Roseibium sp. Sym1: one gene and its partner. The protein of the gene in region 1 interacts with the protein of each later gene in a pairwise test. Links are inferred from orthologs where the notes say so. Each region holds a gene or a part of one and is shown in the gene's direction. Other genes may lie near its edges.

What was found.
Region 2: the proteins of hflK (region 1) and ftsH interact in binary tests that used the Escherichia coli proteins (3 or more experiments, as listed by UniProt). The link is inferred for Roseibium sp. Sym1 from one-to-one orthologs.

The regions. Positions count from the first base shown.
Region 1 is NZ_CP114786.1:3,779,399-3,795,212, forward strand. What follows is about bases 5,649-8,423. They hold hflK (FtsH protease activity modulator HflK), read left to right. Parts: upstream 5,649-6,329; coding sequence 6,330-7,517; downstream 7,518-8,423. Other genes in these bases: O6760_RS17150 (GNAT family N-acetyltransferase), read left to right, coding at 5,649-6,101; hflC (protease modulator HflC), read left to right, coding at 7,520-8,423. In the rest of the region: O6760_RS17120 (multicopper oxidase domain-containing protein), read right to left, coding at 1-885; O6760_RS17125 (serine hydrolase domain-containing protein), read left to right, coding at 1,047-2,117; O6760_RS17130 (GH1 family beta-glucosidase), read right to left, coding at 2,485-3,834; O6760_RS17135 (DUF2461 domain-containing protein), read right to left, coding at 3,895-4,575; O6760_RS17140 (TfoX/Sxy family protein), read right to left, coding at 4,572-4,946; O6760_RS17145 (dihydrofolate reductase), read left to right, coding at 5,108-5,629; more of O6760_RS17150, read left to right, coding at 5,640-5,648; more of hflC, read left to right, coding at 8,424-8,452; O6760_RS17165 (DUF2065 domain-containing protein), read left to right, coding at 8,449-8,634; O6760_RS17170 (Do family serine endopeptidase), read left to right, coding at 8,778-10,265; phosphoserine phosphatase SerB, read right to left, coding at 10,496-11,386; tRNA (adenosine(37)-N6)-dimethylallyltransferase MiaA, read left to right, coding at 11,415-12,335; O6760_RS17185 (GNAT family N-acetyltransferase), read left to right, coding at 12,544-13,083; O6760_RS17190 (tetratricopeptide repeat protein), read right to left, coding at 13,278-15,131; O6760_RS17195 (DUF3540 domain-containing protein), read right to left, coding at 15,142-15,783.
Region 2 is NZ_CP114786.1:2,633,482-2,649,469, forward strand. What follows is about bases 8,379-11,327. They hold ftsH (ATP-dependent zinc metalloprotease FtsH), read left to right. Parts: upstream 8,379-8,869; coding sequence 8,870-10,786; downstream 10,787-11,327. Other genes in these bases: tilS (tRNA lysidine(34) synthetase TilS), read left to right, coding at 8,379-8,603; glmM (phosphoglucosamine mutase), read left to right, coding at 10,949-11,327. Outside these bases: O6760_RS12065 (methyl-accepting chemotaxis protein), read left to right, coding at 1-987; ybgC (tol-pal system-associated acyl-CoA thioesterase), read left to right, coding at 1,077-1,544; protein TolQ, read left to right, coding at 1,810-2,481; O6760_RS12080 (ExbD/TolR family protein), read left to right, coding at 2,485-2,934; O6760_RS12085 (hypothetical protein), read left to right, coding at 2,941-3,900; Tol-Pal system beta propeller repeat protein TolB, read left to right, coding at 4,099-5,412; peptidoglycan-associated lipoprotein Pal, read left to right, coding at 5,563-6,048; tol-pal system protein YbgF, read left to right, coding at 6,302-7,246; more of tilS, read left to right, coding at 7,230-8,378; more of glmM, read left to right, coding at 11,328-12,295; O6760_RS12120 (outer membrane protein), read left to right, coding at 12,511-13,329; O6760_RS12125 (peptidoglycan-binding protein), read left to right, coding at 13,576-15,988. UniProt on the Escherichia coli protein: Acts as a processive, ATP-dependent zinc metallopeptidase for both cytoplasmic and membrane proteins. Plays a role in the quality control of integral membrane proteins.

The DNA.
Region 1 (15,814 bases):
CTTGAAGGTGGCGAAGGTGAACGGCTTGCCGGTCATGGTCTCGAAGGGAATGTCCCCTGTTTCCCCGGGTCGCATGACAAGATCCATCCGCTGCGCCGGGGCAAGCTGCAGCGTGCCGTCCATGTCGCGCGGGGTCTCGAAGGGTTGGCCGTCCAGGGCGATCACCTTGGCACCGAAGCGGGACGGGGCCAGATCCAGCACCCGGGACGCGGACGAATTGATCAGGCGGATGCGGTGCCAGCGCCCCTGCTGCAGCGGGATCTCCGGCATGGAGACGCCGTTGATCGTCAGCCAGTTGCCCAGCCGTCCGGCATGGGAGAAGTCATGCATGGCACCGAAGCTGGCGGTTTCCAGGGTACCGTCTTCATCCAGGCGCCAGTCGCTCAGCATCAGCGTGATGTCGCGTTCCAGATCGAACAGCTGTTCGTCTTCCTCGACGATCAGCGGGCCGGCAAGGCCGCGTGGCACCTGGTTCCAGCTCATCGTGTGGGCGTGGTACCAGTAGGTGCCGGCGTCGGGCGCGATGAAATCGTAGTCGAAACTTTCCCCGGGCTCCACCGGCGCCTGGGTCAGGCCGGCGACGCCGTCCATGGCATTGTCGATGCGGATGCCGTGCCAGTGCACGGAGGTCGGTTCGTCCAGTTGGTTGCGGAACCGGACCCGAACGCGCTCACCGCGTTTCACCCGGATTTCCGGACCCGGCAGCTTGCCGTTGTAGAGCCACAGGTCGGAGAGGCCGCCGTCCTCGCCATAGAGCCGGGCCTGGCCCTTTTGCGCGGTCAGCTCCAGGACACCGTCCGTGGTTTTTGCCAGGGAAAACTTCGGCAGCAATGTTGCGGCACATCCGGCCAAGGACGTTTTCAGAAACGATCTGCGATTCACCATTGAACTCCCGGAGTGCCTTTGCCGCCGCCTTCAGGACTCATGATGGTTCCAGTTGGGGGAAGGTCAAGATGGAAACTGCTTGCAATTGGTCAAAAAACATTCGCAATTCGGCGCGAGACTGCGCACTCTACTTCCGGATTTGACTTCAGGAATTTCAGGCAATGGTTTCATCTGGCGGGCTTTCCCTTTCACCGCATGCGCTCGCCGCCGAGCGGCGCGGCTTTGACACGTCGATCGGCCGCAGGCTCTGCGCAGGCGCCGAGGCCGGTCTGTTGCCGCACCTGCATGTGGTGCTGGCGGAGAGGGGCGGCGAGACGGTCCTGGAAAGTTACGGCAGCGGCCCGGATGAGAACTGGGGCCGGTCCATCGGTGACGTGTCCTTCGCCGCGGACACGCTGCACGACCTGCGCTCGGTATCGAAAAGCATCGTCAGCCTGCTTTACGGGATTGCCCTGGAACGGGGCGAGGTGCCGCGTCTCGACACGCCGATCCTCGACCTGTTTCCGGACTATCCGGATCTCGCCGCCGATCCGCAAAGACAGCAATTGACGATCGAACACGCGCTGACCATGACGCTCGGCATGGAGTGGGACGAAACCCGTCCCTATACCGATCCGGAAAACAGCGAGATTGCCATGGAAATGGCACCGGACCGCTACCGCTATATCCTGGAGCGCCCCTTTGTGGCCGAGCCGGGCGCGCGCTGGATCTACAGCGGCGGCGCGACAGCGCTGGTCGGCGAGATCCTGCAGCGCGGCACGGGCAGAAAACTGCCGGATTTCGCACGCGAGAGGTTGTTTTCACCGCTCGGCATCGAAACCTTCGAATGGGCCGCCGGTCCGGACGGAACCCATTCCCCGGCTTCCGGCCTGCGCTTGAGCGCGCCGGATCTGCTGAAGATCGGTCGTCTGGTACTGGGCAACGGGCTCTGGCAGGACCACCGGATCGTTCCCGAAGCCTGGCTGACGGCCTCCCTGAGGCCGGTGATCGCGACGGGGGAGGGGCCGGATTACGGCTATTTCTGGTTCTGCGGTCAGGCGCCGGTCCCGGCGCTCGGCGGGCCGGTGCCCTGGTTCGCCGGTTTCGGCAATGGCGGCCAGCGGCTGTTCCTGTGCCCGAAGGCGGACGTGGCCGCCGTCATCTTTTCCGGCAACTACAACAACTGGAACGCCTGGATCCCGCCGACCAGGGTGTGGAGCGAGATCATCCTGGCGAACCTGGTCAGGGTGTGACTGAATCTGCCACAAACTCCGTCGTCATCCTGAGGAGCGCGCTAGCGCGCGTCTCGAAGGAGTGGCCTCAGGCACCAGAGCAAGCAGCTCGTCCTTCGAGACGCCGCTAACGCGGCTCCTCAGGATGACGCTGAAGGAGGGGCCGGCTCAAAAAAGATATGCCTTTGCGGCAAACCTGCAGAACGGCCTCTCCACACACTCCGCCGTCATCCTGAGGAGGACCGACAGGTCCGTCTCGAAGGAGCGGCTTCAGGCGCCTGCCTGGCAACAGAGCAAGCGGTCGTCCTTCGAGACGCCGCTAACGCAGCTCCTCAGCATGACGCTGAATTGGGTGCAGACGCTGCAGGATGCCTTAGTCCGGCCAAACCTACCGCGCCACCAGCAACGCCCGATACCAGAGCGCGCTGGCCTTGGGGGTGCGCACCTGGCTGTCATAGTCGACATGGACGATGCCGAAGCGCATCCGGTAACCTTCGGCCCATTCGAAATTGTCCATCAGGCTCCACAGGAAATAGCCGCGGACCGGCACGCCGGCCTCGCGGGCGTCGGCAATCGCGCCGAAATGCGCGGCGAGATAGTCGATCCGGCCCTTGTCGTCGATGACGCCGTCAACGGGCTCGTCATTGTAGCAGGCACCGTTCTCGGTGATGTAGCAGTCGGGCAGGGAATAGCGCGCGTGGAGGTCCTTGAGGAGATCGGAAAGGCCTGGCGAAAAGACCTCCCAGCCGATATCCGTCACGGGAACAGCTTCATTCGGCGGCACCGCCACGGCTTGCGGATAGTCCGCCTCCAGGTCGCTGTCCTCGCGCACCCGCCAGGGGGTGTAGTAATTCAGGCCCCACCAGTCCAGCGGCTGGCTGATCGTGTCCAGGTCTCCTTCGCGAATGTCCATCGAGGTGCCGAAGGCCGTCAGGAAGTCCGCCGGATAGGCACCTTCGAAGAGCGGCTCGAAGAAAACCCCGTTGTGGAACGTGAAGGCCCGCTGCGCGGCGGCCTTGTCTTCCGGCCGGTCGGTGGCCGGATAGATGGAATAGGCATTGAGCACGATGCCCATCGGCAGGTCGGCGCGTTCAGAGCGGGCGGCCTGAACACCGAGGCCGTGGGCGAGATTCAGCGTATGAACGGCGGCGGCAAATGCCTCCGGGCTCTTTTCGCCGGGCGCATGGATGCCGTAGAGATGGCTGAGGTGGCAAATGCACCAGGGTTCGTTGATGGTCGCCAGCGCGTCCATGCGGTCGCCGAGCCGCCGGACCACGATTGCGGCATAGTCGGCAAAGGCCTCCGCCGTGCTGCGCGCCGTCCAGCCGCCGTCACCCGCCAGCATCAGGGGCAGGTCCCAGTGGTACAGCGTCGGGTAGACCTTGAGGCCGCGGGCGACCATGCCGTCGATCAGGCGGTCGTAGAAGTCGAGCCCCTTTTCGTTCACCTGGCCACGGCCGTCCGGCAGGATGCGCGGCCAGGCAATCGAGAAGCGGTAGGCGTCGACGCCCAGTGACCGGATCAGGTCGAGATCGTCTTCCCAGCGATGATAATGGTCGCAGGCGACGTCACCCGTGTGGCCCTTGTAGACCCGGCCCGGCATCTTCGAAAACGCGTCCCAGATACTCGGTTTGCGGCCGTCCTCGGCCACAGCGCCCTCGATCTGGTAGGCGGCGGTCGCCACGCCAAACTGGAAATCATCGGGGAAGCGCTTTGCAAGGTCTTTTGGGGACACCATCGAATCTCGTCTCATGGTCGTGGGAGCATGCCGAGGTGATAGGTTTCAAAGCGCTTTGGATCAAGCTTTTTCCTGCAGGCTCAGAAAGTATTTCCAGAAGGGCAGGCTCGGCGCCCAGCTTTCCACCAGTGTCGCGACAGCCCCGTCGCCGAGAACCGCCTTGGTGTCCGGAAGCGACTTCCAGACGGCCAGGCCCTTGTGCCTGGCCAGCTCCGCGTGAGGATGATCCTTTGGGAAACCGCGCGGGATCCTGGCAAGATCCGGTTCGGAAATCTCGAAACCCTGCCTTTCCAGGTCCGTTAGCAAACCCGCGATCGTTTCGCCGTCGCCTGTCTCGAGGGCGTGCAGGTAAGCGCCAAGAACCGCTTTGGAGAAGGCCATGCAGCCGGTCCCGAAACGCAGGTGATCGCGTTCGACGGACAGGAAGAATCCGGGTGGCTGCGCTTCCTTGCCTGCGAAGGTGGCACCGCTCGGCCAGAAGGCCATGCGGATGTGGGTGTTGTAGGGCGTCTTGTCCTTAGAGAACCGGAGGTCCCGGTTGATGCGAAACTGCTTGGAGGCAAGGGCGTGTCCGGTGACCTCTTCAAGCGCATGCAGAAGCGCGGGCCGGAACGCGTCGGCCGGTTTCTTGACAAACCGCTGGTAGTCCGCCTTGTGGGCTTCGAACCAGTCCCTGGAATTGTTGGCGGCGAGGTCTTCCAGGAAGCGGAAGGTCTCCGACTGAAATCCGGCGGATGTCATCGGGCGGCCTTTCCGGTTCTTGTCTTTTTCGGCTTCGCGGCCTTGGGCGGCAGGGCGCAGACGTAGGTCCGGGCCATCTCGACCCAGTCCTTCAGATCCTCGTCCGTCTCGATGCCGTCCGGCTCGATCCGGATGAAGCCGGGCATCGGCCGACCGGTCGGCCGGCATTGCGAGGCGTGCGGTTTCGACAGGGCCGCGGCTTCCTGGTCCTTGCCGACGCGGGCCATGAGACCGCGTTTCGACACGCAGACCAGCATGTTGCCGTTGACCATGAAACAGGTGCCGCCGAACATGCGTTTCTGCTCGACATTGCCATCGGGAATGAACGAACGGGTGCGTTCGATCAGAACGGTGTCCATCAAGTCCGACATGGGTTGCAATACTCCCTTCAGTTCGTGATCACCTTTCCAGGACGTTCCAGACCGGCAAAAACCGACAGCAGGGCCAAAAGAAAATCGCATGCACTGCCATCGCGCTTCAAATTCATGCTAGGAGGCCCGTTGAGGAAAGAAAACCGGATTCGGAGGACTGCTTGCCCGAACTCGTCTTGATCGCCGCCGTGGCACGCAACGGGATCATCGGCGCGGACAATGACATGCCCTGGAGGCTGTCGTCCGACCTGAAACATTTCAAGAGCCTCACGCTCGGCAGACCCGTGATCATGGGACGCAAGACGTTCCTGTCCTTCGGCGGCAAGCCGCTTCCCGGACGGCCGCATATCGTGATCTCGCGCGATCCCGGCTACGCACCGGAGGGAGCCGAGCGTGCGCTGTCCTTCGACGCGGCTCTTGAGCGCGGAGCGGCTCTTGCGGCAGATCTCGGCGTCGGCGAAATCATGTGCATCGGCGGTGGCCAGATCTACGCCCAGGCCATGCCCCGGGCCGACCGGCTTGAAATTACCGAGGTCGATGCGGCGCCATCGGGCGACACGCGGTTTCCCGAAATCAGCCCGCAGGTCTGGCAGGAAACGTCCCGGGTGCCGGGCGCGCGCACGGAGCGCGACAGCGCGGATTTCACCTTTGTCAGCTATCGCCGCAAGGCGGATGGGACGTGACCCGGACGCGATGACCATTCCAGATGCAATGACTGCCCAATGGGCGGCCTTCGACCAACTCAGCCTTCAGCAGCTCTATGGCCTGCTGAAACTGCGGCAGGATGTTTTCATCCTGGAGCAGGCATCGTTTTATGCCGATATCGATGGCAAGGATCCGCAGGCGCTGCATTACCTGATCCAGGACCCGGCGACGCAAGCCGTAACGGGGGCCATCCGAATCTTTGTCGAGCCGGAGGTGAGCACCGCGCGGATCGGACGTGTTGTGATCGCGCCCGAAGCCCGTGGCTCGGGTCTCGGCCGGGCCATGATGCAGGCGGGCATAGACAAGGCCCGTGAAATGGCCCCGGGTTGCAGGATCCATGTTCGTGCACAGGCCTACCTTGAAGACTTCTACTGCTCGCTCGGATTCGAGACCGTTTCCGAAGCCTTTGTGGAGGACGGAATTCCGCATATCGACATGATCCGGCCCTGATATTCGGGCAGGCTCTTTGGCAGAGTGCGGCCAAATGTGCGCCGGGGCTTGACAGTGACCGTTTCAGGACCCACCTCCGGCGCGGGAAATCATATGGGTTTTAGGAGGTTCCGGCGCCGGTCTATCCGTTGAAAGCGGTCGGTAACCTCCCTATAACCAACCATGAGTCAGAACGGGCGAATGCCCATGTCCGGCGGGTTCCGCCGGATCTCGAAGAAGGAATTTTTGATGCCTTGGAGCAATCAGTCAGGCGGCGGTGGCCCCTGGAAGGGTGGCGGAAACGGCGGCGGTCCCTGGGGCGGCGGCGGAAACAACAACGGTCCCTGGGGCGGAGGCGGTCCGAACAGGGGCGGCAACAACCCGCCGGACCTGGAAGAGCTCCTCAAACGCACGCAGGACCGCATGCGCACCGTTCTCCCGGGCGGTGGCGGCGGCGGTCTCGGCACCATCGGTGTCCTGATTGTCTTTGGTGTCGTCGTGATCGGTTGGCTGGCGACCGGTTTCTATGTCGTCGACGAAGGTGAGGTCGGTGTCGAGCTCGTGCTCGGTGAAGTGACCGATCAGACGCCTCCGGGCCTCAACTACAACTGGCCCTACCCGGTCGGTGAAGTCTACAAGCCCAAGGTCGAACAGCAGCGTGAAACCACGGTCGGGGTCGATGAAACCGTCAGCGGCTCCGGCGTCGTGCGTGCGCGCGACGTGCCGGAAGAAAGCCTGATGCTGACGGGTGACGAGAACATCGTCGATGTCGGCTTCAAGGTCCTGTGGCGTATCAAGAACACCCGCGAAGGCATCAGCGACTACCTGTTCAACATCCAGGATCCGGAAGGCACCGTGAAGGCTGTCGCCGAGAGCGCGATGCGCGAAGTCGTCGGCAGTTCCAACATCGACGCCATCCTGACGGAAAACCGCGTGGCCATCCAGAACGACGTCGTCACCCTGATGCAGGCGACGCTGGACACCTACCGTGCGGGCGTCGAGGTCGCCGAAGTGCAGATGCAGCGCGTTGACCCGCCCTCCCAGGTCATCGACGCGTTCCGTGACGTCCAGGCGGCCCGTGCCGATCAGGAACGTATTCGAAACGAGGCGGAAGCCTATGCCAACCGGATCGTTCCGGAAGCGCGCGGTGAAGCGGCTCGCGTTCTTGAAGCAGCCAACGCCTACAAGGAGCAGACGATCGCGGAGGCGACCGGTCAGTCCCAGCGTTTCACCAAGATCTACGAACAGTACAAGAATGCTCCGGACGTGACCCGTGAGCGCCTTTACCTGGAGACCCTGGAAAAGGTTCTTGGCTCCAACAACAAGATCATCATTGACAGCGAGTCCTCCGGATCTGGCGTGCTGCCGTTCCTGCCGCTCAATGACCTGAACCCGCGCGGCGGCGCCGCCGCGACGGCACGGACCGGAGGAAATTGATCATGCGTAGCGGAATTCTCGCAATCATCCTGATCGTCGTGGCCGTGCTTGGCTACATGTCGATCTACATCGTCAATCCGACCCAGCAGGCCCTGGTCCTGCGGCTCGGCCGGATCGTCGAGGAGCCGAAGACCACACCCGGTTTTTATCTCAAGTACCCGTTCGTGGAGAACGTGGTCTACATGGACAAGCGTGTCCTCAACCTGAACATGCCGCCTCTGGAGCCGATCTCCTCGGACAAGAAACGGCTCGTTGTGGACGCGTTCGCAAGGTACAGGATCTCCAACCCGGTGCTCTTCTACCAGCGCGTCTCGAACGTCCAGACCGCCAACCGGCGCCTGTCGACGTTGCTGCAGTCGTCGCTGCGTTCGGAACTCGGCCGGACCAGTTTCGTGGCGCTTGTGCGTGACGACCGCTCCGGTGTTATGGAGGCGATCCGCCGTGACGTCAGCGCCAATGCGGAAGAACTCGGCATCGAGGTGATCGATGTGAAGATCCGCCGCGCCGACCTGCCGGATGCCAACTCCCAGGCGATTTACGCCCGGATGCAGACGGAACGTCAGCGGGAAGCGACCGAAATCCGCGCACAGGGTGAGGAAGTCGCCCGCCGGATCCGTTCGCGTGCAGACCGTGACGCCACGGTCCTTGTCGCGGAAGCAAGGCGGGATTCTGAAATCACCCGTGGTGACGGCGATGCCGAGCGGAACAAGATCTTCGCGGAGGCTTTCGGAGCCGATCCGGAGTTCTTCGCTTTCTACCGGTCCATGCAGGCCTATGAAGCCGGGCTCCAGGCAGGAGATACAAGCCTCGTCCTGTCACCGGATTCCAGCTTCTTCCGGTTCTTCAAGGATCCGTCAGGCGTGCTCCCGCCGGCTGCCGACGGCAATGGCAGCCAGGGTGTCTCCGACCGGTCGCCGTCGCTCGCCGCTCAATGAGCGAACTGGTAACGGCGCTGGGTCTGGTGCTCGTGCTTGAGGGTGTGCTCTACGCACTTGTGCCCGGTGGCATGAAGGCCATCATGCGCAGCGTGATGGACACATCGGACCAGACCTTGCGGGTGACCGGCCTGCTTGCCGCGGTGATCGGCGTATTTCTTGTGTGGATCATTCGCGGATAACGAAAAGTTTTCGGGCGGGAGGCGCAAAAACGTCCCGCCCGTTCTATATTCTGGTTCAGGACCAGTAAGTAATAACCCATCGGCTGCCGGCCGTGGAACACATTGGCTGGCGGTCCACCCGGCCGGGATGAGGAGAAAGCCCTATGGCTCCAGATTTTGTTCGCCGTCGGATGACCCGGGTCGCAGCTGCTGCGGCGGGTATCCTGCTTGGCGGAATGGTTGTGTTTCAGCCTGTCGACGTGGCCCATGCACAAGGCCCGGTGTCCGTCGCCGACCTGGCGGAGGAACTCGGCGATGCCGTGGTGAACATTTCCACGGCCCAGACCGTTCAGGGGCGGCGGTCGGTTCCGATGCCGGAAGTGCCGGACGGCTCGCCGTTCCAGGAGTTCTTCGAGGAGTTCTTCAATCGCCAGAACCGGGACAACGATCAGCCGCGGCGGGTTCAGTCGCTCGGCTCCGGCTTTGTCGTGGACGGCAAGGAAGGCATCATCATCACCAACAACCACGTCATCGAAGGTGCGGACGAGATCACCGCGAACTTCAATGACGGCACCAAGCTCCGGGCGGAAATCATCGGCACCGATGAAAAGACCGACCTGGCGGTCCTGAAAGTCGAGCCGGAGACACCGCTCAAGGACGTCAATTTCGGCGACAGCGACGCGATCCGCGTCGGGGACTGGGTGATGGCCATCGGCAACCCGTTCGGCCTTGGCGGCACGGTGACGGTCGGCATCGTGTCGGCGCGCAACCGCGACATCAATTCCGGACCCTATGACAACTTCATCCAGACGGACGCGTCCATCAACCGGGGCAATTCCGGTGGCCCGCTGTTTGACATGCAAGGCAACGTGGTCGGCATCAACACGGCGATCATCTCGCCGTCCGGCGGCTCGATCGGCATCGGTTTCGCGATCCCGGCCAAGACGGCGATGAACGTGATCGAGCAGCTGCGCGAGTATGGCGAAACCCGCCGTGGCTGGCTCGGCGTGCGCATCCAGGAAGTCACCGACGAAATCGCCCTCAGCCTGGACATGGATGAGGCCATGGGCGCGCTGGTCGCCGGCGTGACCGAGGATGGTCCTGCGGCGAAGGCGGAGATCGAGCCGGGTGACGTGATCATCAAGTTCGACGGCAACGAGGTCGAAACCATGCGGGAACTGCCGCGCATGGTCGCCGAAACCGACATCGGCAAGGAAGTCGAAGTCGTCGTCCTGCGCAAGGGCGAGGAAGTCAACATCACCGTGACCCTCGAGCGCCTGTTGGAAAACGAGGTGACCGAAGCCAGTGAAACCACGGAAGGCGAGCCCGAAGACAAACCTGCGGAGAAGAGCGAAGTTCTCGGCATGATGCTCGCGGAACTCGACGACAGCCTGCGAGAACAGTTCTCCATCGACGAGGACGTGACCGGTGTGGTCGTCACGGAAGTCACGCCCGGCTCATCCGCCGAGGAAAAGCGGGTCATGGCGGGCGATGTCATCAAGGAAGTCGCCCAGGAACCCGTGGAGACGCCGGCCGATGTCGAGGCGCAGATCGAGAAGCTGAAAAAAGACAACCGCCGTTCGGCGCTGCTGCTTCTGTCCAACCCGACCGGCGATGTCCGCTTCGTACCGGTCCGGATCGAGGACGAGTAAGCCGCCCAGCTGGCAGAATGACATGAGAAAGGCGCCGGTAACGGCGCCTTTCTTGTAACAAATCCCCACCTTCAACCGTCATCCTTCGAGACGGACCTGACGGTCCTCCTCAGGTTGATGCCCCTGTTTTGTGCCGCCATCGCCCGGGGTTGGGGAGGCAGCTCGGCGGCTGTTTTGTCTCCGAGCCGTTATGCGGTGCGGTCCGACCCGACCCTTCGTTTCGTTCAGGGTCAGCTCAGAACGAAGTCGCTTTCCGCATAGCCCTGCAGGTAAAGCAGCGCCGTGAGGTCGCCGTGGTCGACCCGGATGTCGGCGGCTTCCGCGACAGCGGGCTTGGCGCGGTAGGCGACACCGGTGCCGGCGCGTTCGATCATGGAAAGGTCATTGGCGCCGTCGCCGACGGCCAGGGTTTCCTCGAAGGCAAGACCTTTCTCGGCAACGAGATACTCCAGGCGGGCCCGTTTGGCTTCCCGGCCCAATATGGGCTGTCCGACCTTGCCGGTCAGCTTGCCATCCGCCTCAAGCAGCGTGTTGGCCTGGTTCTCGTCGAAGCCGATCATGTTGGCGACGGCCTTGGTGAAATGGGTAAACCCTCCGGAGACCAGGGCACAATAGGCGCCGTTCGCCTTCATCGTCTGCACCAGCGTGCGTCCACCCGGCATCAGCTGGATGCGGTTGCTCAGAACCGTGTCGATGGCCGAAACGGGAAGGCCCGCCAAAAGGCCGACGCGCTCTAGCAGGGCCGGTTCGAATTCGATCTCTCCGCGCATCGCCCGTTCGGTGATCGCGGCGATCCGGTCCTTCAGGCCGAGTTCGGCGGCGAGTTCGTCGATGCATTCCTGGCGGATCATGGTGGAATCCATGTCCGCGATCAGCAGGCGCTTGCGGCGGCCGGCTTCCGGTTGCACAAAGACATCCACGCGGGCATTTCCGACGATTTCGCGCAGAATATTGTCGGCGGTGCTTGCGTCGCACCCGTCAAAGCGGATATCCGCGGCGACACCGGACATCAGTACGGTCGCCGTGCCGGATACGCCGAGCGCGTCCGATGCCCGGCCGATCAACTCCGCGTCGACCGCGGGCGCAGTAGGAGTGGACACCAGAGTGGCAACAAGCGACATGGACGGTTCCTTGGATAAAGACGGGATCATGGCTTCGGGCAATCGCGCCATCCTGATAGCCGGGCCAACCGCCAGCGGCAAGTCCGCCCTGGCGCTGGACCTGGCAAAAACGATGAACGGCGTCATCATCAATGCCGATTCCATGCAGCTTTACAAGGATCTCAGGCTGGTGAGCGCGCGTCCGGGCAGCGACGAGGAGGCACAAGTTCCCCACCGGCTCTACGGCATCCTGCCGGCGTCGACTGCCTCCTCGACCGGCGCCTGGCTGCGCCTGGCCGAACGCGAGCTCGACATGGCCCGGGACAACGGCCGGCTGCCGATCCTTGTCGGCGGAACCGGGCTCTATTTCAAGGGACTGACGGAAGGGTTCGCAGAGTTGCCGGACATTCCCGTGGAGGTGCGCGCCAAGGCCAGGGAAATGGCCGACCGGCAGGATCTCGACGGGCTCAGACAGGCGATTTTTGATCTCGGGGATCCGCAGGCGGCCCGAGATCTTGCCGACCCGCAACGCCTGGCCCGTGCCCTGGAGGTGCTGATGGCCACCGGCAGGCCGCTTGCCCGCTGGCAGCAGGAGCACCAGTCGTCGCCTCTGCTGGCGCCGGACCGGTGCCTGAAAATCGTCCTGGCGCCACCGCGGCCCTGGCTGCACGAGCGGATCGCGCAGCGCGCGAAATTGATGCTGGCGGATGAAGGCATCGCGGAGGTCCGCGCCTTGCTCGCACTGGGACTTTCAGACAAACTTCCGGCCATGCGGGCCATCGGCGTACCGGAAATCGCCGCGTTTCTGGCGGAAACGGCCGATTATGCAGAAACGCTCCACAGGCTGACTGTTGCAACGCGGCAATACGCAAAGCGTCAGGAGACCTGGTTTCGCAACCAGATGAGTGACTGGCAACGGGTTGATCCGTCGGACAAAATCAATCTGGAAAAGTTTCTGAAGATTTGCTGACCGGAAGGCATCAACCTCTGGGGTGTGCGGTGCAGCGCCGGGTATCTCATTAACTCGTTGGAAATACGAATTTATTTTTTCGGAATTTGTACCTATACTTTGGTCTGCCATCGGGTTGGCACAATTCAGGGTTACATGGATCCCGGCTACAGCAATTGTCGATTCAGCATAGAACCGGCAAACAGGAATTCTAAAACGGGAGGACACGGTGCAGACGATTTACCTCGAATGCGGCGCAGTGCGGCTTGTCCCTTTTTCGCCCAGCGATATCAATCTCGTGAAGGGCCTTCATTCCGACCCGTTTGGAAACCAGTGTTCCGAATACTCCACCAATTGCACGGTGGTCGATGCAGCCGAGCTGGTGCGCTCCGCGCTCAAGCACCAGAACGATCATGGCTTTGCGAAATGGAAAGCCGTGTCGCCGGAAGGCGATTTTCTTGGCTGGGCGGGATTCACGCCGCTTGCGGAAACCTCCGAGATCAGCGTCAATTACTGCCTGCGCAATGATGTCCTGGACAACGATCCGGATCTGCCGAAGCGGCTTTTCCTTGCGCTTTCGGACTGGTTCTTCGAAAACACCTATTTCTCGCACCTTGTTGCGGTGGTGCGCACCGACAATCGCACCATGCGGGATGTCGTTCTGGAAGCCGGCTTCTATCATCGTGAAAGCAAGGTGATCGAGGGCATGCAGGCAGACGTGTTCCAGCAGCTCAGCCCCTCCATGCAGTCCTATTTGATGAGCGCCTAGCCGGCGCCCCGGGAACCAAAATCGATCGGGCAATGATAGGGGGTCGTGATCAGCCACGGCCCTCTTTTTTTTGAAAGACATCTGTTGCGATCAAGCCCGTGTTGGAGACCGAGCTGTTCTGTCCATGCGGCGTCACCGGCTATCTGATCTGTGTCAGCTGCCGCGGGCTGCCTTTCCCGGCAGCGCTGCTTTTTTCAGGACTCCGGCAAACCGGTCGGGTCAAGCCGGTTCCGCAGAGAAGTGCCTATCTGCTCAGCCATGTCCGGCAGCAGCATCGCCCAATGTCCGGAATGGGGCGCGCGAATTACCTCCAGGCTTGGATACCAGAGGCTCCTGCCGTCTTCGGCGTACCAGTACCAGGGCGGCACATGTGCGATGAGTGCCAGTCCCGGAGTGCCGGCCGCACCGGCTGCATGCAGCACCATGCCATCGGGGGCGATGACAAGATCCAGGACGCTCAGAAGCGCTGCGAGGTCTTCAAGCTGGCGGATATGCCGGCCGGCGTCGATGATCCCGTTTCTGCCGCTCAACTGGGTCCTGCTGTGGTCCCAGACCGTGCTGACCAGGGTGCCGGGCAGCATCGGCAGCGCCGACAGAAGCGGTTCCAGCGTCAGGCCCGGTGCGGTCTCGTTCCAGGCAAGGCCGATCCAGGGGCGGGGAAATTCGGCAAGGGCATCCAGCCAGCGTTCGCGCAGGTCTTCTCGCACCGGCAGATAGGGAACCTTGCCGGTGAGCCCGCCTCTCACCTGCGCCGGCAGGCCGAGAAGCTGCGACACGGGAAAGCCGCCCGAAATCTCCGGCAGGGTCTCGGTCGAGCCGGGAGCGTCATTGGGCAAATAGGTGTCATACCCGAACAGGCGGGGCAGCCCAGAGATTGCGGAGGAGCCTGCAACGGGTGTCGACAGACCCCGTCCCGTTGCGCCGAGAAAACGGGCCAGGACCATGAATTCAAGATTGCCGAGGTCCGGGTCGATCACCATGGCAGCCGTTTCAAGCGTTCTGTTCAGGTCGCCGTCGCCGGGGTGGAGGGACGGGCCGGCCAGATCCGGAACCTTGTCGATCTGACCGGTGGAGAGGTAGGCGTCCCTCAGGACACCGAAGAGCCGGGCCTTTTCTGGAGGCTTGAGCTGCGCCGTTTCCGCCAGGAGCGGTTCCAGTAGCTGCAAGGTCTTGTCCGGTTCTCCGGCAAGAGCATAGGCGGTGCCCAGGGTCAGGATCGCGTCGGTCCGGTCTTTCGCGGATTTGGCGACCGGCGCAAATGCGCGCAGCGCGTCCGTGGCCTCGCCGCGGTTGGCCTTGACCTTGATGTAACAGAGCCAGGCGGGCATGAGGTCGGGGAAGAGGGTCCGGGCCCGCTCCGCATATCTCAGGGCTTCCGTGAGCTGTCCGGTGGCGGCGGCGTTGTTCGCCAGGGCGATCAGGTGATCCGGATTGGCAGGAAACTGCAGATGCGCGGTTTCCAGGAAAGGCGCCGCCTTGCCATGGTCGCCGAGTGCGGTGAGGATCCGGCCTGCCAGGGCATTGAGGGCGGCATTGTCCGGTGCCAGGTCGAGCCCTTCCTGCACGTTCACCAGTGCCGGGCCAAGCAGCCCGTGGGCAAAATAGAGACGGGCGATGCCGAGCAGCAGATCCGGGTCGCTCTTGCGGGCGCGAATCCCGTTCAGGAGGTCCTCGACCTCGGCAAGCTCCCCGGTCGCGGCCAGGAACTCGGCCTTGAGCAGGGCGGCCTGAACATGAAGCGGGTCAAGCGCCAGCGCACGCTCCGTGAGCTGTTCCGCCTGGCGGCTGTCGTCGTTCAACAGGGCGATCCTGGCGGCCAGCGTCAGAAAGCCGGGATCCCGCTCGCTGCTGGCTGTCGCATTGGCCATAAGCGCCTGCGCGGCCTCCATGTCGCCATGGGCAAGCCGGGATTCGATCAGTCCGCAGAGCGCCTCCGGATGGCCCGGAGACAGGTCCAGAATGCTTTCGTAAAGCAGCGCCGCATTGTCGTGCCGGCCAGCTGCGGCATGGTCATGGGCTGCCTTCAGCCTGTCATCCACCAGGAGCATTCAACAGTGCCTAACCAACGCTGACGCGCTTGCCGTCGAGGCGAACGTCCTCTTCCGCCGTGATCATCGAGATTTCGCTGTTCTGGGTGGCGATGCTGTCGATGTTCTGAACCAGGATGCCGGCCTTCAGCGTCTCGGTCTCCTTGATGGCGCTGCTCCGGCTCTGTGCCGTGGTGGTGATCGTGCGCGCGTTCAGCATCTTGTCGACATAGGTTTCTAGCGACCGGCTGAAATTGCTCACCAGCTTCTTGCCGGTCTGCATCAGGCTGTCGGTCAGGATCGTCATCCGGCGGGCGCTGACCTGGACATCAGGCGCGGACAGCGCCAGGCGGCCGTCCGTCTTCAATGCCACATCCTTGGCTCCGGTCACGCCGATCTCGGCCGTTACGTCCGCGTTCCTGGTCAGGACCGACAGCATGAAGGACTGGTCCGGGCCGCGAAAGACAAGAACGGTGTCGCCGATCACCGGTGCGAGCAGGCAACTGGTCGCCTGAACCGCGTGGATCTGGTCCCCGTCCGCCAGCGTCACCATGGCTTCCTGCTCCGTCACCAAGGCCTTGACGGTTCCGGTGTCGAGGCCGTTTGCCGCCGGCGCAGGGTTGGAAGTCGTGTTGACCAGGGCCTCTGTGTTTGTGTCTTTCTTCACCATCATGCTCGGCTTACCGTTTCGCGTTGCTGCGTTA
Region 2 (15,988 bases), 1.1 Mb from region 1 along the record:
GAAGTCGGTGTCGAGGCAACCGAGCGGCTGGACGAGATCGGCCGCATGGCCCGCTGCATCGAGGTCTTCAAGGACAATTCGATCGAGCGGGAGCGCCTTGCGGCGGACCGCAAGAAGGGACACATCGCCCGCGAGGAACGCGAAAAGCTGATCGATTCGCTGATCGCCGCGTTCCGGGCCGAATCCCAGACCGTGCTCGAACTGGTGGAAACCAACATCGCCCGCGTCGAGGACGTGTCCTCCGCGCTCAACGCACGCTCCGCCTCCGCTTCGGAACAGGGCCAGACGGCCGTGTCCACCTCTGAAAACGCGTCTTCCAACGTGCAGGCGGTTGCCTCGGCGACCGAGGAGCTGAACGCTTCCATTTCGGAGATTTCCCGGCAGGTGGAAACGACAGCCTCGATCGTGGCGCAGACCACCACGGCGGCGCAAAGTTCCAACTCCAAGATCTCCGGCCTGGCCGAAGCGGCCAACAAGATTGGCGACGTTGTCTCGCTGATTTCGGAAATCGCCGAGCAGACCAATCTGCTGGCGCTGAATGCGACCATCGAGGCGGCCCGTGCCGGTGACGCCGGCAAGGGCTTCGCGGTTGTTGCCTCGGAAGTGAAGTCGCTGGCCGGCCAGACCGCCAAGGCAACCGAGGAGATTTCCGCCCAGATCGCGGCGATCCAGGCATCGACAACGGAGGCGGTCGACGAGATCGCACGGGTGTCGGAATCGGTCGAGGAGGTCAATTCCTACACCACGACCATTTCCGACGCCGTCCAGCAGCAGGGCGCGGCCACCGGCGAGATCTCGCGCAACGTGGCCGAGGCCGCGGACGGCACGCGCAGCGTGGCCAACACGGTTGCATCGCTCAACGAGGGCGTTGCGGAAAACTCCCAGGCGGTCGGCGACATGCTGACGGCGACGATCGAGATGAAGCAGCAGGCCGAACATCTGCGGGCCTCGGTCGAGAAATTCCTCTCCGAGGTTGCAGCCGCCTGACGGCGATCGTAGGTATGGGCAAGTCAGGCCGTCCGGTTGCCGACCGGGCGGCCTTCTTTTTTGGGTCTCAGGAAAGCGGGGATGTCGTCGTGTCTGACTGGCCGGATCTGTCGGGTCGCCTGGAAGAGGGCGGCCATGTGCTGCCCGTCAGGGTCTATTACGAGGACACCGACTTTACCGGCATCGTCTATCACGGGGCCTATGTGCGCTTTTTCGAGCGGGCCCGCTCCGACTTCCTGCGCCTGATCGGCATTCATCACAGTGATATGGCATCGGGCGCGCATGGGGTTTCGCTGGCCTTTGCCGTGCGGTCCATGACACTGGACTTCCAGAAGCCGGCCCGGATCGACGATGTGCTGGAAGTCCGCACGAGCGTCGCGGAGTTCAGGGGCGCGCGCATCGGGCTCGGGCAGCGGATCCATCGGGGCGGTGATTTGCTGATTTCCGCTGCAGTGACCGTTGCGGTGATCACGTCCGAGGGGCGGCCGACGCGGCTGCCGCTTGTGCTGGCGGAAAAACTTCAACGGCATGTGCCTGGAGAAAGCCCCGACAATTGAGGGCCTTGCGCGGACCTGGGCGGTCCTGCCGGCCGTCCTCAGGAAAATAGTTACAACTCCATTACCTGCGTTAATCTTGCAGTAACCTTAATTGATTCCTTTAGAGAGGGGCGTTCTTTGAATGGAAACGTCCCAGTTTTGACAAAATCAAACGTCAGAGAGGCGGCTGGTTACATTATCCGGCCTCCTGATTCCGGGTCCATCCTGACGCTTTCGGAACCTGGACTGCACATCAGTATCAGACGGCCTAGGGGTCTTAATAAACATGGGTGAACATACGTTTCTCGATCTGTTCTGGCAGGCGCATATTGTCGTGAAGGTCGTCATGGCCGGCCTGATCTTCGCATCCGTATGGTGCTGGGCGATTATCGTCGACAAGTTCATGCTGGTCGGGCGCACGCGGCGGCAGATGAACCGGTTCGAAACCGTGTTCTGGTCCGGCCAGTCCCTGGAAGAGCTCTACAACACGCTGCACAACCGGGTGAACCATTCCATGGCGGCCCTGTTCGTGGCGGCGATGCGCGAGTGGAAACGCAGCCATGAAGGCGCGCGTCCGGCCATCGGCAGCCTGCAGCAGCGGATCGACCGGGTCATGGATGTCACCATCCAGCGCGAGGCCGAGCGGCTCGAGAACCGGTTGCTCGTGCTGGCGACCGTCGGCTCGGCGGCGCCCTTCATCGGCCTGTTCGGCACGGTCTGGGGCATCATGACCGCCTTCCAGGCGATTGCCGCTTCGGAAAGCACGAACCTAGCCGTGGTGGCTCCGGGCATCGCCGAGGCACTGTTTGCGACGGCGCTGGGTCTGCTGGCGGCGATCCCGGCCGTGATCGCCTTCAACAAGTTCAATTCCGATGTCGGCAAGGCGGTCGCGCGGATGGAAGGCTTTGCCGACGAATTCTCGGCCATCCTGTCGCGCCAGATCGACGAGAGGGGCTGAGCCATGGGCATGCAAGCCGGATCCGCACAGTCAGGCGGGCGCCGCGGCCGGCGCAGGCAGCGCCACGCGCCGATGAGCGAAATCAACGTGACGCCCTTCGTCGACGTCATGCTTGTGCTTCTGATCGTGTTCATGGTCACGGCGCCGCTGCTGGCCGTGGGGGTTCCGGTCGATCTGCCGGAGACCCAGGCGCAGCAGCTGACCGGGGACAATGAACCGATCACGGTCACCGTGAAGGCGTCCGGCGAGATCTTCATCTCCAAGGAGGCCTACGCGCTCGAGGACGTCGTACCGACACTGGAGGCGATCGCGGCCAATGGCTACGACGAACGCATCTACGTGTTCGGCGACCGCAATGCCAGCTACGGGACCATGATGCAGGTGATGGGCCGCATCAGTGCTGCCGGTTTCAAGCGGCTGGCGCTGCGCACAGAGGATGAACGGGACTCGTAACGCACCATGCGCGCAGGTCTCATCGCGTCACTGTCCGGACATTCGGCAATCCTTCTCTGGGGCTTGATCGCCTTTCCGGGCGCGGAGCGCTTTCCTGAACAGGAAGAGCAGCCTGTCTTCATCGACATGGATTTCGCGACGCTGGCCGAAAAGACGGAGATCCAGGTCGGGGACCGGGAGGGGGATATCGAGGCGCCGCCGGCGCCGAAACCGCGTGAAGCGGAACCGGCCGAGGAACCGCAGCCGGCCGAACAACCGGCACCGACGCAGGACACGGCCGCTCCACCGCCGCCGCCTCCCGCGCCCGCACCGGCCCCTGCACCCACACCGGCGGCCGAGCCCGAGCCGGCGTCGGCACCGCCGGCGGATGCCGAGCCGGTCCCGGCACCGGAGCCGGAACCTGCCGCGGAGCCCGAGCCCGCGCCGGAACCCGAACCGGTGCAGCAGGCCGCGCCGCTTCCGAACCAGAAAATCGCAGCGGCAGTGAGCCGGTCCAAGCCCACGCCGCCGAGACGCACGCCGGAGACGGACCGGAGCAACTTCGATGCAAATGCAATCGACCAGCTCCTGAGCAAGGAAAACGGAGGCTCCAGCGGCCCGTCCTCGCAGCAGCCCGCTTCCGTCGGTGATCAGCGTGGCGTGCAGCATGCCGGCCTGACGGCGAACGAGAAGGATCTCATTCGCCAGATGATCCAGGAACGCTGGAACAAGTTTCCCGACCAGTATCCGCCGGACATGAGGATCACGTACCAGATCAAGTTTACCCCGCAGGGCAAGCTGGCCGGGGCGCCGGTGCTTTTGAACACGTATCCGGATCCCCGTTTCCAGTCGCTGGCGGACTCGGCCAAACGGGCGATCTACCAGGTGGACAACGAGGGAGGCTTCACCATCCTGCCGGCGGACAAATACGGCGGCGCCAACGGCTGGAATGAACTTAAGTTGTCGTTCGATCCGAATTTTTCCTAGGATCGGGTGCGAGACCGGAATGACATGCCAGTCGCGTGGCGGGAACATATTGATGCTGATTTTGGATCCTAACCAATGATGCGCTCAGGTTGGATCGGGATGAAAACCGAATACCGGGAGCGGAACATGCTTCGCTTGAATGGCAGGAGGCCAGGTTTGACGACGGAAACGATGAAAACTGATCGGTTGGAACGGAAGATGAGCCATCTTCTGCGGCAACTCCTTGTCGGTCTGGGCCTGATTCTGCTGGCCATGCAGCCGGCGCGGGCCCTCGTTGAAATCGACATTCGCGGCGGCAACATCGAGCCCTTGCCGATCGCCCTGCCGTCGTTCACCGCCGAGGGGGGCGACAGCAAGCTGGCGGCGGACATGACGGGTGTGATCTCGGCGGATCTCAAGCGGTCCGGCCTGTTCAACCCGCTCGACCCGGCCAGCTTCCTGCAGAAGAACATGAGCGTGAATTCGACGCCGCGCTTCGGCGACTGGCGCAAGATCCAGGCCCAGGCCCTGGTGACGGGCACCGTGATCAAGCAGCCGGACGGGCGATTGCGCGCGGAATTCCGGCTCTGGGACGTGTTCGCCGCCGAACAGATGCTCGGTCAGCAGTTCTACACAACGCCGGAAAACTGGCGCCGGCTGGCCCATATCATCGCCGACGCCATCTATGAGCGCCTGACCGGCGAAAAGGGCTATTTCGATACCCGGATCGTGTTTGTCGACGAGACCGGGCCGAAGGACAAGCGCATCAAGCGGCTGGCCATCATGGATCAGGACGGCGCCAACACCCGTTACCTGACGCGGGGCGAGGACCTGGTGCTGACGCCGCGCTTCTCGCCGACCAGCCAGGAAATCACCTACATGTCCTATGGCGCCGCCGATCCGAGCGTCTACCTGCTCAACATCGAGACCGGCCAGCGCGAGATCGTCGGCAATTTCCCCGGCATGACCTTTGCCCCCCGGTTCTCGCCCGACGGCCAGAGCGTCGTCATGAGCCTGCAGCAGGGCGGCAATGCCAACATCTTCAAGATGGACCTGCGGTCGCGCCGGACGACGCGCCTGACCAACACGGCCGCGATCGACACCAGCCCGTCCTATTCTCCGGACGGCAGCCGGATCGTCTTTGAAAGCGACCGTGGCGGCACGCAGCAGCTCTATGTCATGAGCGCGGGCGGCGGCGAGGCGCAGCGCATTTCCTTCGGGCCAGGCCGTTACTCGACGCCGGTCTGGTCGCCGCGCGGGGACCTGATCGCCTTCACCAAGCAGCATCAGGGCCGCTTCATGATCGGCGTCATGCGTCCGGACGGCAAGGGCGAGCGCATCCTCACAGAGGGCTATCACAACGAGGGACCCGCCTGGTCGCCGAACGGCCGGGTGCTGGTGTTCTTCCGGGACACGCCGGGCGCCAATGGCGGTCCGCAGGTCTGGACCGTCGACCTGACCGGATACAACGAGCAGCGTCTGGAGACGCCGGCCTTCGCGTCGGATCCGTCCTGGTCGCCGCTGATCGACTGACACGAAAGGCGGCCTGCCGGGGCAGGCCGTGTTAAGCTTTCGCTAACCACGTTTGAAAAGACGTTTTTTACCGGTTTTGGCTAGAAAGCGTTTACCAAGAACCGGACGCTCCCGGAGTGAGGTTTGCGGGCTGGGGTTTAGGAGACAGGAATGTTCAAGCAAGTAAACGCCGCAAAAGGTGCGCGATGGATTGCCGTCTGTTTTGCGGTTCTGTTCGCAGCGGCATGTGCCCAGACGAAACCGGATGGGTTGTCCAGCAACGTGAAGCCGGGCACGGGCCAGGATTTCGTGGTCAATGTGGGCGACCGCGTGTTCTTCGAGGAAGACCAGTCGGTGGTGAATTCGCAGGGCCAGGCGACGCTCGCCAAACAGGCCCAGTGGCTGAAGAAATACTCCCAGTACACGATCACGGTCGAGGGACATGCCGACGAGCGCGGAACGCGCCAGTACAACATCGCTCTCGGTGCGCGCCGGGCCCAGGCTGCCCGTGACTATCTGGTGTCGCAGGGCGTCAACGCTTCGCGGATACGGACGATATCCTACGGCAAGGAACGGCCCGTCGCGGTGTGCAACGACAACAGCTGCTGGTCCCAGAACCGCCGCGCGGTGACCGTTCTGAACAACGCCACCAACTGATTGCCGCAACAGCGAACAGATTGGCCGGGCCTCGTGCCCGGCCTTTTGCGTTATCCGGGCAGGGCGTGTTCATCCGAGATCCGGCCGATCAGGTGCCGCAAATGCGAAATCTCTCGGGTTTCGGCAGGAAAGGTCAAAATTTAGCCGAAGTCGGAGCGCTCTGTGCACTTGAGTAGATAACCGGTCATGATAAGACATCATGCGGAAGGATTTGCCGGCAGAGCGCTCGCGGATCCCCGAACCGGAGGAGAGAATGCAACATTTAAAGGGACTTGCAGGTCTCGTTCTGGCGATGGTGATGATCACCGCTGCCACACCGTCCGAAGCCCAGCTTTTCGGACGCCGCAACGACGAATCCGCCGTGCGTATCGGCCAGATGGAAGAGCGGATCCGCGTCTTGACCGGCCAGATCGAGCAATTGTCTTTCCAGCTGCGGGAAATGCAGGACATGATGCGCCGCATGCAGGAAGACAACGAATACCGCTTCCAGCAGCTTGAAGGCGGCACGCCGGGCAAGCGCTCGGAACTCCCGCCCGGATCAGGTGCACCGGGGCTTGCCCCGGACGGCACGCCGCAAACCGGATCGCTTGTCGCTCCGGGCGGCGGGCTTGCCACCTTGCCTGCCGACGGGTCCGGCGATGCCAGCTGGGACCAGTCCGGCGGGTATGACACCGGACTGCCGACTGACGGTCCGATCGACCTGTCGGCGCTTGCCAATGGACTGGACAACGTTCCGGGCACGGGCGACGACATCTCGCCGGACCCGGGCCTGGCAACCGACGACGACCAGATCGCAAGCGTAATCGGCAGCGGTGATCCGCAGACCGACTACAACGAGGCCTATTCGCTGGCTGTGAACGGGGATTATTCCGGCGCGGAACGCGGGTTCCGCAATTTCCTGGAAAACTATCCCGATGACCAGCGCTCGGCGAACGCCCAGTACTGGCTCGGAGAGAGCCTGCTCGCGCAGCAGAACTACCGCGAGGCGGCGGACGCGTTTCTGAAGACCTATACCAACCATCCCGGTAACGAAAAAAGCCCGGACAGCCTGCTGAAGCTCGGCGTGTCCCTGCGCGGTCTGGGAGAATCGGACGCCGCTTGCGCAACCTTCTCCGAACTTCTGAACAAGTTTCCGAATGCCGCTCCCGCGGTCCTGTCCCAGGCCAGGGACGAGCGCAAACGTGCCCAATGTTCCTGACGGGCCGGTCGAGCCCGAGGGGCTCCCGTCCGATATTGTCGATGCTCTCTTTTCCAGGCTGACGTCCTTTTCAAACCTTGCCGTGGCCGTGTCCGGCGGAGCGGATTCGCTGTGTCTCCTGGTGCTGCTGGCGGAGTGGAAGCGGCGGACAGGCTGGCAGGGATCCCTTGAAATCCTGTGCGTCGATCACGGCTTGCGCCCCGAAAGTGCCGAAGAGGCAGCCTTTGTTGCCGACTGTGCGCGCGGTGAAGGTGTGCCCTGCACGATATTGCGCTGGTCGGGGCAAAAGCCCGCCAGCAACCTTCAGGAGGAGGCGCGCCTCGCCCGGTACCGGCTGATGGCGCAGCACATGAGGGGATCCGGATCGGAAGCGCTGCTTCTTGCCCACCACCAGGACGACCAGGCCGAGACCTTCCTCGACAGGCTGACCCGCGGCAGCGGTGTCGCCGGTCTGGGGGGCATGGCCGCGGACGAACCGAACGGCCCGGAAGGCCTGCGGCTGCTGCGGCCGTTCCTGGGTGTCGCCAAGGCTCGCCTGGAAGCCAGCCTGAGGGCGCGCGGCAGGACATGGTGCACCGATCCCTCCAACAGCAACACCAGGTACAAGAGGAGCCGGCTCCGGTCGATCCTGGCGCTCCTGGAAGAAGAGGGCCTGACAGCGGAGCGACTTTCCAAGACAGCCGGGCACATGCGCCGGGCAGGAGAGGCGCTGGAGGCCTGCCTTCGGGATCTCGCCGAAAAACACCTGATTGAACACCCGGCCGGTCCGTTGAAACTGGATCGTCTGGCGTACCGGTCGATGACGGAAGAGATGCGGCTGCGACTGCTTACACTCATGATCGCGCGCGTGAGCGGGGCCACGCCGCGGCCGCGGTTTCGCAATCTGAGTGGACTGGACCGGATGCTGGTCAGGGAGCGGCCCTGCCGTCTGACCCTCGGTGGCGCGGTGTTCGATGCGCGGGATGACGTTGTTTTCTGCTGGAAGGAACCGGGGCGGACACCACCCGAAACACTGGTTGACCCGGAGGGCAGCGGTCTCTGGGACAACCGGTACCGGTATTGCGTTTCCGACAGGAGGAAGGCCCACGGTCGGCAAGCGCTTTGTCTCGGGCCGCTCTGCAACGCACCGCTCCGGTCCAGGGACGTCAATTGGCCCAAGGGGTGGCCGAAGGCCGCCTTCCATTGTGCGCCGGTGGTCTGGGCCGGGGAGGACATCCTGTGTCTGCCCTTCCTGGTGGCCGCTTCAAATCTAGGCAATTCCTGCAAGGGCGACGTTTTGGATTTGGAGCGCCTGCCGATCCAAGTTAAGCTTCTTGGTAACTATTTGGACGATGGGACCGTACAAGGCGAAAACTAGAGTTTTCCCTGCTAAGAAGTTCTGATAGAGCTCCGGGCTTAACAAAATAGTCAGTGCATCTGCGCAACTATGGCGCACCGCCTTGGCAGCGGGACTTCGGCGACCTATCTTCGCTGTAACGAATAAAGACCGCGCGAGCCGGGGTCTTTTGAGAATTGGGATCTGGCCGTGTGCGGAGGCAAAGCGCTCCGACCCGGGCCATCGACGGGACCGGAACCTAATTCTCAACAGACCCAGGGGTCGCGTTGGGCGGCTAAGGAAACGAAATGAACGCACATTTTCGCAACTTTGCTCTCTGGGTGATCATCGCATTGTTGCTGATCGCCCTGTTCCAGCTTTTTCAAAGCCCGGCGCAGCACGGTGCGACAAATGACATCGCCTATTCGGACTTCATGAAGCAGGTCGACAACGGCGAGGTCAGGTCCGTCACCATCCAGGAACAGAAGATCACCGGCAGCTACAACAGCGGCGGCGCCTTCCAGACCTATGCGCCCGACGGTGCCCAGTATGTCAACGAGCTGCGTGGCAAGGGCGTGCTGATCAATGCCCGTCCCCCAGCGGAAAGCTCACCGCTTCTCGGTGCCTTGTTCTCGTGGCTGCCCATGCTGATCATTCTCGGCATCTGGATATTTGTGATGCGCCAGATGCAGGGGTCCGGCGGCAAGGCGATGGGCTTCGGTAAATCCAAGGCGAAGCTTTTGACCGAGGCGCACGGCCGGGTCACCTTCGAGGATGTCGCAGGCATCGACGAAGCCAAGGAAGACCTTCAGGAGATCGTTGAGTTCCTGCGTGATCCGCAGAAATTCCAGCGCCTGGGCGGACGCATTCCGCGCGGTGTCCTGCTGGTTGGCCCTCCGGGCACCGGTAAGACCCTGACGGCACGTGCCGTCGCGGGCGAGGCAAACGTGCCGTTCTTCACCATTTCCGGCTCGGACTTCGTTGAAATGTTTGTCGGTGTGGGTGCTTCCCGTGTCCGCGACATGTTCGAACAGGCCAAGAAAAACGCGCCCTGCATCATCTTCATCGACGAAATCGATGCGGTCGGCCGTCACCGCGGCGCCGGTCTCGGCGGCGGCAACGACGAACGCGAACAGACGCTCAACCAGTTGCTGGTCGAGATGGACGGCTTCGAGCCGAATGAAGGCATCATCATCATCGCGGCGACCAACCGTCCGGACGTTCTCGACCCGGCGCTGCTGCGCCCTGGCCGTTTCGACCGCCAGATCGTCGTACCGAACCCGGACATCACCGGCCGCGAGAAGATCCTGAAGGTGCATATGCGCAAGGTGCCGCTGGCGCCGGATGTCGACGTCAAGACCCTGGCACGCGGTACGCCCGGGTTCTCCGGCGCCGACCTGATGAACCTCGTCAACGAGGCCGCGCTTCTGGCCGCCCGCCGGTCCAAGCGCCTGGTGACCATGGCCGAGTTCGAGGATGCCAAGGACAAGGTCATGATGGGCGCGGAACGCCGCACGCTGGTGATGACCGAGGAAGAGAAGAAGCTGACCGCCTATCACGAGGCCGGCCATGCGCTGGTGGCACTGCACCAGGAAGCCTCCGACCCGATCCACAAGGCGACCATCATTCCGCGCGGCCGCGCGCTGGGTATGGTCATGCGCCTGCCGGAAAAGGACCAGGTGTCCCTGACCCGGGCCAAGTGCAAGGCCGACCTTGCGGTTGCCATGGGCGGACGCGTGGCCGAGGAAATGATCTTCGGCTACGAGAAGGTCACCTCCGGTGCCTCGGGCGACATCCAGATGGCCACCAAGCTGGCCCGGGCGATGGCCACGCAGTTCGGCATGTCCGACAAGCTCGGCCCGCTGCTTTACGGCGAGAACCAGGAAGAAGTCTTCCTGGGCCACTCCGTGGCCAAGAACCAGCATGTCTCGGACGAAACCCAGAAGATCGTCGACGCGGAAATCAAGTCCTTCGTCAACCAGGGCTATGAAACCGCCAACAAGATCCTGGGCGACCACGAGGACCAGCTGCACACGATTGCCAAGGGCCTTCTGGAATACGAAACGCTCTCTGGCGACGAGATCAAGGACCTCTTGAACGGCAAGCCGCCGGTGCGCGACACCGACGACGACCAGCCGGTCGGCCGTTCTTCCGCGGTTCCCACAGCAGGTGCGAAACGCGGCGGGGACGAAGCCAGCGGCGGCATGGAGCCGCAACCGTCCTGATCAACGCCTAAGTGACTGACGAAGCCCGGCCAATGCCGGGCTTCTGCCTTTGCGGCCGTTGATGCGTGCCTGTGAATGGTAACAATTGCTCACATATTTTGAATCGTGATCGGAGCCAATTGCGTTAATAAGGGCGCACATTGGAAATTCAGGCAGGCATGATTGATGCGTAAGTATTTCGGCACCGATGGCATTCGCGGCCAGGCGAACCGTTTCCCGATGACCGCCGAACTGGCTCTGAAGGTCGGGATGGCCGCTGGCCTCGTTTTCAAGAACGGCGGTCATCGCCATCGGGTGGTGATCGGCAAGGACACGCGCCTGTCCGGCTACATGCTGGAAACGGCACTGGTTGCAGGCTTCACGTCCGTGGGCATGGATGTCTTTCTGCTCGGGCCGATGCCGACGCCCTCTGTGGCCATGCTGACGCGCTCGCTGAGAACGGATCTTGGCGTGATGATTTCGGCGTCCCACAATCCCTTCCAGGACAATGGCATCAAGTTCTTCGGCCCGGACGGCTTCAAGCTCAGCGATGAAATCGAGAAGACCATCGAAGGCCTGGTCGAAAGCGACCTGACATCACGGCTGGCCGGCGCGCGCGAGCTGGGCCGGGCGAGACGGATCGACGGGGCGCAGCAGCGCTATATCGAATTCGCCAAGCGGACGTTGCCCAGGGAAATGAACCTGGAAGGACTGCGCGTCGTTGTCGACTGCGCCAACGGCGCGGCCTACAAGGTTGCCCCGGAAGCCTTGTGGGAGCTCGGGGCCGACGTGATCTCCATGGGGGTCACCCCGGACGGCTTTAATATCAACCAGGATTGCGGCTCGACCTCCACAGACGCGTTGTCCCGCAAGGTGCATGAGGTGCGCGCGGATATCGGCATTGCGCTCGATGGTGACGCCGACCGCGTGATCATTGTCGACGAAAACGGTGCCGTTGTTGACGGCGATCAGCTGATGGCCGTGGTGGCGCAATCCTGGCAGGCCAGCAACAGGCTGTCGGCGCAGGGCATCGTCGCAACGGTCATGTCCAATCTCGGGCTGGAGCGCTACCTGCAACAACTGGGCCTGGGCCTCGCCCGGACCAAGGTCGGCGACCGTTACGTGGTCGAGCACATGCGGGCCAACGGCTACAATGTCGGCGGCGAGCAATCCGGGCATATCGTGCTGTCCGACTTTACCACCACGGGCGACGGTCTGATCGCGGCGCTGCAGGTCCTTGCCTGTGTCAAGGACCAGGACCGTCCGGTGTCCGAGGTTTGCAGGCGGTTCGAACCGGTGCCGCAGATCCTGAAGAACGTCAGGTACAAGGGCGGGGCTCCGCTCGAACAGGACAAGGTCAAATCGGCCATCGAAGACGGTGAGGCGCGCCTGGGGAAATCCGGCCGCCTGGTGATCAGGGCGTCGGGTACCGAGCCGTTGATCCGGGTGATGGCCGAGGGCGATGATGCCGACCTCGTCAAGCAGGTCGTCAATGACATCGCCGGTGTGGTTGCCGCATCCGCGGCCTGACCTTCCCCGGACTCTGATGGAGCCGCTTCCCCCGGGAGGCGGCTTTTTTGTGTCCGGTCAACAAGATCCGGATTTGGTAAGACTTTCTTAAGGTAAAAAATCGCGGTTAATGAACAGAGTTAAGTCACAATTAATGAATTCCCCTCAGTATGCTTTCAAGTTTGATGTGTCCGGGAAATTGTTGAAGCGGGCGCTCACTGGAAGAGGACGAGGACATGGACAATTTCTTTAAGCGTTTGTCTTTGACCGGCTTTGCTGTTGTGCTTTCCACTGCGGGCTACGCTGCGGACTTGCCAACTCCGGTCATCGAGCATGTGCCGCAAGTGCCCGTGGCAGGTGGGTTGTACCTGCGCGGCGACATCGGTTACAAATTCTGGAACGATCCGAGCGGCAGCTTCAACGACCCTGTGATCGGTGATCTGCGTTTCGAACGGGAATCCATGGACAATGCCTGGATGATCGGTGTCGGTGTCGGTTACCAGTTCAACGACTATTTCCGTACGGACGTGACGCTGGATTACGAGACCTCGGCGAACGTCAAGGGCTACGCGGTCTGCGGAGCCTGTACCGGCGGATACTCGACCGAGTCGACCGATATCGATGTCTGGACCGTCATGCTGAACGGCTATGTCGATCTGGGGACCTGGAACCGGATCACGCCGTATGTCGGTGCCGGTATCGGTGCGTCCTACGTGACGACCGACAGCACGTATTCCGTCAATCCGGGCGGTGGCGGCCGCAGCAATTATGACGGCAAGCACAGCGAGTGGAACTTCGCCTGGGCACTGATGGCCGGTGCCGAATACGCCGTGACCGACAGGTGGTCGCTCGACGCAGGCTACCAGTATCGCGACCTCGGCGACGCGGCGACCGTGCAGCTTCATGACGCAGGCACCGGTGAAACACGGGTGGAATGGGACGACCTGACCGCTCACGAAATCCGCTTTGGCGTACGCTACAATTTCGGTGGTGGCAGCGCTCCGGCCGGCCCGGTCTATTACGAGCCCCAGGGGCCGATCACCAGCAACTTCTGATCTCCAGATCAGGGAACGGAAAGGCCGGTCGCTTGACCGGCCTTTTTTTGTTTGCGAGCCTGAAGTTCACCCGGCATTGACCTCCCTCAAAGGTGGCAATGTCAGAATTCGCTAAACTAACCTAGGGGTACGTGCCCCAGGATAGGAACGGCGAGCGCTGCCTGGATCCCGTTCCGGCCGATAGGCGGAGGACCATCGCCGGAGCGCAAGAGGGCAGAGACATCGCCAACCCGAAGGGAGCTGCGCATGTCACCCCGGTTGTTGGTCCAAACCCGTGATTTTCTTCTTTCAGCCGTTGTCCTGGCGGGCCTTGGAGGCCTGCCTGTGGCGGGCGGCGCGGCCCGCGCGCAAGAGGCGCTTCAGCCTGGCGAGGCGGTCGTGACGCGGTTCTCAGGAACAGCCGAAGAAGCGGGGCGCCTCGTGATTGACGGCCAGGGGGCCGTGGTCAGCGTTGTCGACCTGCGCCAGCCGGGAGGGCCGGCACGCGGCGAGCACTGGTTCAACGCGTTGCAGCGCGGAGCGGTCACAGCCGCTGAAATCGGTCAGGTCTTCGGTGTTGCCATCGATGACGCGTCGCCGGCAAACATCTATCTGACAGCGACCTCTGCTTTCGGCCTGCACAGGAATGCGGACAATTCCGACTGGATGGCCGGCATGTGGGGCGCGGAAGGCGGACCCGGAACGGTCTGGAAACTGAACGGCGCCAACGGCTATCAACCTGAACTTTTTGCAGAAATAACCCTGGATGGCCGGCCGAACAGCGGCGCTGCCCTCGGCAATGTCGCTTATGACCGCTGGAATGGTCAGCTCTATGTCTCCGACCTGGAGACCGGCATGGTGCATCGCCTCCGCCTTGCCGACGGGGCGGTTCTCGGGACATATGATCATGGCGTTGACGGACGGAGGGCGTTCTTCGACGTCCCGAGCGGTGGCTATCAGGGACTTGCTCCCGTGGCCTTTGACCCGTTGAGCCGGGCGCGGACAGCCGATTGTCCGAGTGGAGACTTCGGCCGCACGCCTTCCTGTTGGAACTTTGCCGACTTCCGCCGGCGCGTCTGGGGCCTCGGTGTGCGCCGGGATACCCAAAGCGATGGCGTGCGTCTCTATTATGCTCTCTGGAGCAGCCAGGGCTTCGGCAATGCGGATTTTGCCGGCGCGGACGACAGCGAGAAAAGGAACGCGGTCTGGTCGATCGGCATCGGTCCGGACGGTGCTTTTGACCCGGCCGGCGTTCGCCGGGAGTTTGTCCTTCCGGATTTCTTCCGCTCGCCGGAGGCGATTGCACGCTCCGGGTTCAGCCATCCCGTCGCCGATATCGCGTTTCCCGATCTGAGCGAACAGAATGTCATGCTGCTTGCGGAACGCGGCGGGGTCCGCAATCTCGGTCTGGCAGCGGAAAATGCCTTTGCCTACCCGCATGAATCCCGCGTGTTGCGTTACGAGATGACCGACACCGGATTCTGGCGTGGCGCCGGGCGCTATGATGTCGGCTACTATGACCGCGGCCAGGACGGACCACCCTATCTGCGCGCGGGATCGGCCGGGGGCGTCTCCTTCGGCCCCGGCTATCTCGGTTCCGGGACGGCAAACCCCGATGTGCCGGATGGAACGGTGTGGATGACGGGAGACGGCCTTTGTTCGGATCGCGGGCGCTGTTTCGATTCCAGCTCCGGGGCGTATGACGACGGCTCCGAGGTGCACGGGCTTCAGGGCCGGGCCGCACACCCCTTCGAGGCGTTCGAGCCCGTAACCGCCTTCCAGCCCTACCCGGCCCCGGGACCTGTGACCCCGGCGACGGGGCCCGACAGCTCCTTCATGGTCGACGCAGACGTCAATACGGACCCGGCCGGCAACGTCCTGGAAGAGCTGAGGTTCCGGAACGATGCCACCCGCGTCGGCGACGTCGCCGTTGTCCAGTCGCTGCCCGCCGGGGGCGCACTTTTGGCCCAGGAGGACGATCCGTTCGGCCCTGTTCCATGGCCGGAGGGGCTGCCGCCGCAAGGCTGGGTGCCCGCGCCGCTGCCGCCCGACGGCTGGTTCCTGCCGCCGCCGTTCCCGCTCGATACGGACCTTGCGATCCGCAAGACCGGACCGGCGCAATGCCAGGAAGGGGTTGAATGCACCTATGTCGTGACACTCCGGAATGTCGGCGCGACGACTTATGCAGGTCCGCTTGCGATCACGGACACGATGCCCGCGGGTGCCACGCTTGCCTCCACCTCGCCCGGCTGGAACTGCGCCCCCATCGGCGTTGCCTTCAACTGCGTCACCAATGCTGCCGCCCTGTTGCCTCCGGGCGCGACGGCGGCCATTGAGGTCAATCTTCTTCTGCCCGCCACCGTGCCCGGACCGAACGTGCAGAACTGTGTTGCCATCGACTGGTTCGAAATGGGTACGGACGACGGTCCCGGCGACGGCAACGACGAGGATTGCGTTACAACGCCGGTGAGCGAGGGCTTCGATCTCGGCATCGTCAAGATGTCGTCCATGCCCGACTGCACGGAGAACGCGGATTGCACGTTCCTGGTGCAGGTGATCAACCAGGGACCGGGTGAATTCAACGGGTCACTGGCTGTTCGAGACCCGTTGCCGGCCGGCAGCTCCCTTGTTCTGGCCGGCTTCGATCCGGCGACCGTCACCTGTTCACTCAGCGGCACCG